DNA from 3 places in the Kluyvera georgiana genome. Region 2 is predicted to be linked to each of the others. Evidence: predicted binding sites of a transcription regulator. Region 2 holds the regulator's gene; each other region holds the start of a gene.
The links. The regulator CRP, encoded in region 2, controls carbon source genes, mostly activating them, when cyclic AMP is high. The targets are predictions, from matches to a motif close to ATGTGANNNNNNTCACAT.
Positions count from the first base shown of each region.

Region 1: a site for CRP is predicted at 1,642-1,659, ahead of idnO (gluconate 5-dehydrogenase). Genes of this name have one in related genera too.
Region 3: a site for CRP is predicted at 1,272-1,289, ahead of ABTW00_RS16335 (PTS mannitol transporter subunit IICBA). Genes of this name have one in related genera too.

Region 1 covers NZ_CP158865.1:4,140,966-4,144,088, forward strand. The annotation lists gene ABTW00_RS19670 (2-hydroxyacid dehydrogenase) at 1-287, opposite strand, end outside; gene ABTW00_RS19675 (LacI family DNA-binding transcriptional regulator) at 486-1,478, opposite strand; gene idnO (gluconate 5-dehydrogenase) at 1,732-2,496, shown strand; gene ABTW00_RS19685 (gluconokinase) at 2,512-3,042, shown strand; gene ABTW00_RS19690 (YhcH/YjgK/YiaL family protein) at 3,039-3,123, shown strand, end outside.
Region 2 covers NZ_CP158865.1:426,141-429,263, reverse strand. The annotation lists gene ABTW00_RS01980 (phosphoribulokinase) at 1-717, shown strand, start outside; gene ABTW00_RS01975 (OsmC family protein) at 779-1,183, opposite strand; gene crp (cAMP-activated global transcriptional regulator CRP) at 1,488-2,120, shown strand; gene ABTW00_RS01965 (YccS/YhfK family putative transporter) at 2,175-3,123, shown strand, end outside.
Region 3 covers NZ_CP158865.1:3,424,265-3,427,387, reverse strand. The annotation lists gene ABTW00_RS16335 (PTS mannitol transporter subunit IICBA) at 1-1,091, opposite strand, end outside; gene ABTW00_RS16330 (kinase inhibitor) at 1,537-2,013, opposite strand; gene bioA (adenosylmethionine--8-amino-7-oxononanoate transaminase) at 2,084-3,123, opposite strand, start outside.

The DNA of each region.
Region 1 (3,123 bases), 1.3 Mb from region 2:
ACGGCAATGTCATGAGCGCGGGTATAGTCGAGATCCACCGCGTCGGTACCAACACCAAACACCGCCACCAGCCCAGCGTTCGGCAATTGCTCCAGTACGGCACGGGTGACGCCAATATCACCACGGGTGACCACCGCCTGCACCTGATGGCCGACGTCGCGCAAGAATGCCTGCGGGTCAGCCTGTTCATACAGACGATAGACCTGGAAAGCGGTGGAGAGTTTATCCAGCAGGCCGTCTACGACCGGGGCAATCAACAGTACCGTATTTGGGTTTGCAGTATTCATCGTGTTACCTGTTTAAGCGTTCAGAAATTTGTTACGCCTATCAAACGGGTTTTCACGATGTCATTTTGCGATCTGCATCACGCCAGATCGTGTTAGAAATCCGTGTTACGGATGACGTGATCGTGGAAGCAAAAGCCCGCTGGAATGCGGGCTGGGTGGCAACAATTAAATAACATTACGCCGTTAGCGGCAGGCTGATTAGATGGTTTCGCCCATCGATAAACGATAGTGGAGATCCACCTTCTCGATAGTCGGTAAGCCTTTTATTTTCTTGATTAAAATCTCAGTGGCGACCTTACCCATTTCAAAGCGTGGCGTCAAAACGCTCGCCAGACGCGGGCTCACCACCTGACCAATTTCCAATCCATGGAACCCGGCAATCGCCATCTCCTGCGGCACCGCGATACCCGAAGCGATGCACTCCTGTAACACCCCAACCGCGAGATCATCGTTAGTGCAGAGAATAGCGTCCATCTCTTTATACATCTGGCGGGCAAGGGTCATCATGCCAGTGCCAATCGACACCGAAGAGACCTTGTTTGGCGCAATACGTCCAATCGTCAAGCCCGCGTCTTCCATCGCCCGGCAGTAGCCTGCATAGCGCTGCTCATCACGAATATCCGACATTGAGCCAAAATAGATAATCTGCTTTTTACCGCTCGCCAGCAGCATGTTGGTCATATCCAACCCGGCGCGGTAATTATCAAAGCCCACGTTGATGCGGTCGGCGTTATCCGATAAGCCCATCACCTCGGCAATCGGGATTTTCGAGGCTTTCAGGTATTTCTCCGCCCGCAGCGTATGCACCGATTCGGTTAGCAGCAGCGCTTTAACGTTCAGCGCCAGCACGGTGGCAATCTGCTCTTCTTCACGCTGGCTATCGTAATCGTAGTTCACCACCAGCGTCTGGTAACCGTGGGCGGTGGTGACTGATTCAATGCCCGCCAGGACGTCGGAGAATATTTGGTTATTAAACGAGGGGACGAGCACGCCAATGCGCGGCGCAACATTACTGCTGATGGCGGGGTTATCGGCATCCGGCTGGTAGCCCACCTCTTCAATCACGCTGGCAATGCGCTCGGCGGTTTCCGGTTTCACCTTCTCGGGCGTGCGTAAATAACGGCTGACGGTCATTTTGGTTACCCCCGCCAGCGCGGCGATATCCTCTAACGTGATGCGTTGTACTTTCATTAGCCCTGCCCGTCATTGCCGAAATCCTGTGGCCTATTATGCCAGCAGGTTACAAAAAAGAGAAAGCGATAACCCAGCGTCAAAGCCCCGCATGGCGCGGTTTTCGCGCGGTTTTCCCCTTCAGGATCACACATGCTGTAACCCCTTTTTGTAACATAGTCGAGAGTGATCTTCATCACAGTTTCACCGGGGCAAAAACCGTGAGATAGAGAACATCTTCTTAGCGCATCGGATCGCAATACAGGACACTGTGATGAACAACTTATTCAGCCTGCAAGGCAAACGCATTTTAATTACCGGCTCCGGACAGGGTATCGGCTACGTGATGGCCCAGGGGCTGGCCCAGTACGGCGCGGAAATCATCATCAACGATATCTCCGCAGAACGCGCAGAGCAGGCGGCGATGAAACTCCGTGACGAGGGTGCCGTCGCCCATACCGCGGTCTTTAACGTTACCGACCCTGAGTCGGTGGAAAACGCCATTGCCGATATTGAAGCGCGCATCGGCGCTATCGACGTGCTGTTTAATAACGCTGGCATCCAGCGCCGTCACCCGTTCACCGAGTTCCCGGTGAAAGAATGGAACGACGTGATTGCGGTGAACCAGACCGCCGTTTTCCTGGTTTCCCAGGCCGTGGCCAAACGCATGATGACGCGCGGCGCAGGCAAAATCGTCAATATCTGTTCGATGCAGAGCGAACTGGGGCGCGACACCATCACCCCGTACGCCGCCGCCAAAGGCGCGGTCAAAATGCTGACCCGCGGGATGTGCGTAGAACTGGCACGCCACAATATTCAGGTTAACGGTATCGCACCAGGCTACTTTAAAACCGCCATGACCCAGGCATTGGTTGACGATAAAGCCTTTACCGACTGGCTGTGCAAGCGTACGCCAGCCGCCCGCTGGGGCGACCCGCAGGAGTTGGTTGGCGCGGCGGTGTTCCTGTCGTCGAAAGCCTCTGATTTTGTGAATGGGCATCTGCTGTTTGTTGACGGCGGCATGCTGGTCGCCGTCTGAGTCGGGAGCAAAACCATGGCAGGACAGTGCATTATTCTAATGGGCGTCTCCGGCACCGGCAAAACCACCGTCGGGCAGGCGCTTTCTCAGGCATTGGGAGCGAAGTTTATCGACGGTGATGACCTTCACCCACGGGCGAATATCATTAAAATGGCCGCCAGCCAGCCGCTGGAAGATAGCGACCGCCAGCCGTGGCTGGAGCGCATTGGCGATGTGATCTTTAGCCTCGGGCAGAAAAACGAGTCCGGTGTACTGGTCTGCTCGGCGCTGAAAAAGCGCTACCGCGACCAGCTGCGCGCGGGTAATCCGCACCTACGCTTTTTGTGGCTGACCGGCGACTACGACTGCATCTTGCAGCGTATGCAGGCGCGCAAAGGCCACTTTATGCCGGAAGCGCTGCTGAAAAGCCAGTTTGCCGCGCTGGAAGCCCCGGACGATCGCGAGCCAGACATTCTGCCGGTCGATATTTCCGGCGACGTTCCGGGCATCGTTGCCCGCTCGCTCACCCTTTTAGCCCATCAACCCACATTGGGAGTTCCGGCATGATTATCGACACGCTTCATCACGCGGAGAAAACCGCCTTTTATCCGCAGGCTATCCGTAAGGCGCTGCGCGCCGTGATTAATC
Region 2 (3,123 bases):
CCGGAAATGGATATGGCCATTCGTAAAGCCCGCGATTTAGGCCGCCATATCAGCTACTTTGGCCCGGATGCCAACGATTTTGGCCTGCTGGAACAAACCTTTCGCGACTATGGTCTGCACGGTAAAGGGCAGTCGAGAAAATACCTGCATACCTACGATGAAGCGGTGCCGTGGAATCAGGTGCCAGGCACGTTTACCCCCTGGCAGCCGCTGCCGGAACCGACCGACGTGCTGTTCTACGAAGGGCTGCACGGTGGCGTCGTGACGCCACAGCATGATGTCGCACGCCACGTCGACCTGCTGGTCGGCGTTGTGCCAATCGTTAACCTTGAGTGGATCCAGAAGATGATCCGCGATACCAGCGAGCGCGGACACTCCCGCGAAGCGGTGATGGATTCGGTCGTGCGTTCGATGGAAGACTATATCAACTACATCACGCCGCAGTTCTCACGCACGCATATCAACTTCCAGCGCGTGCCGACGGTTGATACCTCTAACCCGTTTGCCGCCAAGGGCATTCCGTCGCTGGACGAAAGCTTTGTGGTGATTCACTTCCGCAACCTCGACAACATCGACTATCCGTGGCTGCTGGCCATGCTGCAGGGTTCGTTCATCTCGCATATGAACACGCTGGTCGTTCCCGGCGGCAAAATGGGGCTGGCGATGGAATTGATCATGACGCCGCTGGTGCAGCGTTTAATGGAAGGTCGAAACTAGCAGATTGACAGGACGGTTCCCTCTCCCCGAAGGAACGAGGGAGCCGTTGCTCGCAAAGGACTTACCCTTCGATCACTTCGTAGGAGTGGGTGATATTCACCGCTTTTTCAAGCATCAGCGCAACAGAGCAGTACTTCTCCGCAGACAGATCCACCGCACGGGAAACCGCCGCATCCTTCAGCCCTTTACCGGTGACGATAAAATGCAGATTGATGTGGGTGAACAGGCGCGGCGCTTCTTCACGACGCTCGGAGGTCAGCTTCACTTCGCAGTCGGTCACGTCATTGCGCCCCTTCTGCAGGATAGACACCACGTCGATAGCGCTGCAGCCACCTGCGGCCATCAGCACCACTTCCATCGGGCTTGGCGCTTTATCGCCAGAGTTGCCGTCCATCAGGATCTGGTGCCCAGAAGCGGACTCCCCCAGGAAGGTCAGCCCTTCAACCCATTTCACACGCGCTTGCATAATTTTTAACTCCAAGGTTGCAATTTTCTTCTCAGATTACGCGCACATAACAATTCTCGCAATGGAAGGCGATCGACGTCATGCTGAAGCGAGACACCAGGAGACACACGGCTAAAGCTATGCTAAAACAGTCAGGATGCTACGGTAATACATAAACGTACTGCATGTATGCAGAGGACATCACATTACAGGCTGCGACAGTATGCGACAGCCGACTTCCCAGGTAACGGGAAGGATACTATTGCAACCGGTGGCCGCAATGCTTTTGCCGCCGGGAAGAGCTTATAACAGAGGATAACCGCGCATGGTGCTTGGCAAACCGCAAACAGACCCGACTCTCGAATGGTTCTTGTCTCATTGCCATATTCATAAGTACCCATCGAAGAGCACGCTGATTCACCAGGGTGAAAAAGCAGAGACGCTGTATTACATCGTAAAAGGCTCAGTGGCAGTACTCATCAAGGACGAAGAAGGGAAAGAGATGATCCTCTCTTACCTCAACCAGGGCGATTTCATCGGTGAGTTAGGCCTGTTTGAAGAAGGCCAGGAACGCAGCGCGTGGGTACGGGCAAAAACCGCTTGTGAAGTTGCTGAAATCTCTTATAAAAAATTCCGACAGCTGATCCAGGTTAACCCGGACATCCTGATGCGTCTCTCTTCGCAAATGGCGCGTCGTCTGCAGGTGACCTCTGAGAAAGTTGGCAACCTGGCGTTCCTCGACGTCACCGGTCGTATCGCGCAGACGCTGCTGAACCTGGCAAAACAACCTGACGCAATGACCCACCCGGACGGGATGCAGATCAAAATCACTCGTCAGGAAATCGGCCAGATCGTGGGCTGCTCTCGTGAAACCGTGGGCCGTATCCTGAAGATGCTGGAAGATCAGAATCTGATCTCCGCACACGGCAAAACCATTGTCGTTTACGGTACCCGCTAATCCAGCCCAAACGGCGTATTGCGTCATGCAGTACGCCGTTTTTGTTTTCCCCCTATGTGGCGCAGGCTGATTTACCACCCGGAAGTCAACTATGCACTGCGGCAAACGCTGGTGCTGTGTCTGCCCGTTGCCATTGGTCTACTTCTCGGTCATCTCAAGCAGGGCCTACTGTTCTCGCTGGTGCCCGCCTGTTGCAACATTGCCGGGCTTGATACGCCACATAAACGTTTCTTCAAGCGTCTGATCATTGGCGGCTGTCTGTTCGCAGGATGTAGCCTCGCCGTTCAGCTGCTGCTGGCGCGCGATGTACCTCTGCCACTGATTCTGACCGGGCTGGCGCTGCTGCTTGGCGTTACGGCGGAGATCAGCGCCCTGCACGGACGACTGCTGCCCGCTTCGCTGATTGCGTCCATTTTTACCCTTAGCCTGGCAGGGAATATGCCTATCTGGCAGCCGTTATTGATCTACGCGCTGGGAACATTATGGTACGGGCTGTTCAACTGGTGGTGGTTCTGGATGTGGCGCGAGCAGCCGCTGCGAGAATCGCTCAGTCTGCTTTACCGTCAGCTTGCGGACTACTGCGAAGCAAAATATAGCTTACTGACTCAGCATACCGATCCCAACACCGCGCTGCCGCCGCTGCTGACTCGCCAGCAAAAGGTGGTGGACCTGATTTCCCAATGCTACCAGCAGCTACACATGCTGGCGGCGAACCAGCACAATGACTATAAGCGCCTGCTGCGCGCCTTCCAGGTAGGGCTGGATTTGCAGGAGCATATCTCCGTCAGCCTGCACCAGCCGGAAGAGGTGCAGAAGCTGGTTGAACGCAGCCATGCGGAAGCGGTGATCCGCTGGAATGCCCAGACGGTAGCCGCACGCCTGCGCGTGCTGGCGGACGATATCCTCTATCACCGCTACCCTACCCGCTTCAACATGGATAAACAGATTGGCGCGCTGGAAAAAATTGCCGACCAGCACCCGGATAACCCGGTTGGTCAGTTCT
Region 3 (3,123 bases), 2.0 Mb from region 2:
GATTTTGACTGCTGCTTCAGGCTCTGCATGCGACGGGTGGCTTCCGCCAGACCGTTGCTCTCTTCATCACCCACGCGAACGCGTTTGAGCAGCATCGACGCAGTGAGGAAGGAAACCAGCGTGGAGGCCAGAATAGACAGCACGACGCCAATCAGCGACGCTTTCGGCGTCATCAGCAGGACGGCAAAAATAGAACCCGGAGAAGCCGGAGAGACCAGGCCCGCGTTGAACAGCGTCAGGGTAAAGACGCCGGTCATCCCACCGAGGATCACCGCCAGAATCAGGCGTGGGTTCATCAGGACGTACGGGAAGTAAATTTCGTGAATCCCGCCGAAGAAGTGAATAATCGCCGCGCCGCCTGCGGACTGCTTCGCGCTGCCTTTGCCAAAGAACATGTACGCCAGCAGGATCCCCAGACCCGGACCCGGGTTAGCTTCAATCAGGAAGAAGATAGACTTACCGGTTTCCGTCGCCTGCTGAATACCCAGCGGTGAGAAGATACCGTGGTTGATGGCGTTATTGAGGAACAGGATTTTGGCCGGTTCGACAAAAATAGAGGTCAGCGGCAGCAGGTTGTTTTGCACCATGACGTTGACGCCGCTCGCCAGCGCTTTCGACAGCAGCTCCACCATTGGCCCAATTGCCAGGAAGGAGAGCATCGCCAGCAGCATGCCGATAATCCCGGCAGAGAAGTTGTTGACCAGCATCTCAAAGCCGCTTTTGATCTTCCCATCAACCCAGCGGTCAAAGCGTTTGATGGCCCAGCCGCCCAGCGGACCGGCGATCATCGCGCCCATAAACATCGGCATATCGGCGCCGACAATCACGCCCATGGTGGTTATCGCGCCGACCACGCCGCCGCGCTCGCCGCCCACGAGGCGACCCCCGGTATAGCCGATTAACAGCGGCAGCAGGTAGGTGATCATTGGGCCGACCAGCTTGGCCAACGTTTCGTTCGGCAACCAGCCGGTAGGAATAAACAGTGCGGTAATTAAACCCCAGGCAATGAATGCGCCAATATTGGGCATCACCATATTGCTGAGGAAGCGGCCAAAATTCTGTACCTTGACCTTGATATCTGGTGATAACATAAAAACACCCCTCGTGGTGCGCGTCAGATGTTGCGCGCGTAATAGTTGTGCTGGTTTCGCCAAAAACCAGCCAGTCGTTCTGTATGCAAAATCGACTCTATCACGCCGTTTTCGTCTCGCGTACCCCGAGGGTTTTTTGTGATGCGTGTCACTATCAAGAGCGGTGTTATAGGGTATTTATGGTGATATTGATCACATAAATAGGCTGTAAGTCTGCTACAACGTTAAATTCCCCGCCCTGTCTCGCTACTTTTTGTGATTGAAATCACCTTTTATGTTGGCGTGTTTGTTTTTAAATTGTGATCTAATTCACAAGCTATTTTTGCGCCAACCTCACCAGCCCCTTTCGCTTTTTCCGTCTGCCCTTTTTTCGTTAGAAAATTACATCCGCCATAAAAAAGCCCCGCATGGTTTCCCGGCAGGGCTGAATACGTTTGGCGGACGGTTAGCTGAACAGTGCGGTAATGCTCGCGCTGCCGAGGCTGTGGAAATGGACGTTAAAGCCCACCATTGCGCCGCTGGCACCTTCGTCAACGTCGATTTTGTCGATATCCAGCGCGTGGACGGTAAAGATATAGCGATGCGTTTCGCCTTTTGGCGGCGCTGCGCCGCCGTAGCCTGCTTTACCAAAATCGGTGCGGGTTTGCAGCGCGCCGACCGGTAGGCCAACGAGGCCGGAGCCTGCGCCAGTGGGCAGCTCGCGGGTGTCGGCCGGAAGGTTGGCGACAATCCAGTGCCACCAGCCGGAGCCGGTCGGTGCATCCGGATCGTAGCAGGTCACAACGAAGCTTTTGGTTCCGGCTGGCACATCGTCCCAGGCCAGATGCGGCGAAATATTTTCCCCGTCGTAGCCCATCCCATTGAAAACCTGGCGCTGGGGAAGTTTCTCGCCGTCACGCAGGTCGTGGCTGACTAATTTCATCAACTGCCTCCTTTGTTAATCTACTGATTAACAAAGGAGTGTAGCGGTTAGTGCGGCAGATTACCGCTGCTTATTGGATAAAAAATGTTTCCTGTTCAACCGCGAGGCACACCGCACGGGTGAGACGCGTCAGCTGCTGTGGAGTAATCAGGTACGGCGGCATCAGGTAGATCAGGCGGCCAAATGGTCGAATCCAGACGCCTTGATCGACAAAGAACCGCTGAAGCAGCGCCATGTTGACCGGGTAACGCGTTTCGACCACGCCGATCGCGCCCAGCACGCGCACATCGGCGACCAGCGGCGCGTCGGCGGCGGGGGCCAGCTCGCGCTTAAGCTGTTGCTCAATGGCGGCCACCTGAATCTGCCACTCGCCGCTTTCCAGCAGCGCCAGGCTTTCCGTCGCCACCGCGCAGGCCAGCGGGTTGCCCATAAACGTCGGCCCGTGCATAAAGCAGCCCGCTTCGCCGTTGCTGATGGTTTCCGCCACCTCGCGCGTGGTGATAGCGGCCGACAGCGTCAACGTACCGCCGGTGAGCGCTTTACCCAGGCACAGAATATCGGCGCTGATCCCCGCGTGCTCGCAGGCGAACAGCTTGCCGGTACGGCCAAAACCAGTGGCAATTTCGTCGGCAATCAGCAGGATCCCCTCGCGGTCACACATCTTGCGGATGCGTTTGAGCCACTCCGGATGATACATCCGCATGCCGCCCGCACCCTGGACAATCGGTTCGAGGATCACCGCGGCAATCTCGTGGCGATGTGCGGCCATCAGGCGGGCGAACGCCACCATATCGTACTCGTCGAACTCACCGTCAAAGCGGCTGTGCGGCGCGGGAGCAAACAGATTCTCCGGCAGATATCCCTTCCACAGGCTGTGCATGGAGTTATCCGGATCGCAGACCGACATCGCGCCGAAGGTATCGCCGTGGTAGCCGTTACGGAAGGTGAGGAAACGCTGACGCGACTCGCCTTTGGCCTGCCAGTACTGCAGCGCCATCTTCATCGCCACTTCAACCGCCACCGACCCGGAATCGGCGAGGAACACGCACTCCAGCGGCGCGGGCGTCATGGCCACCAGCTTCCGACACAGTGCCACCGCGGCAGGGTGGG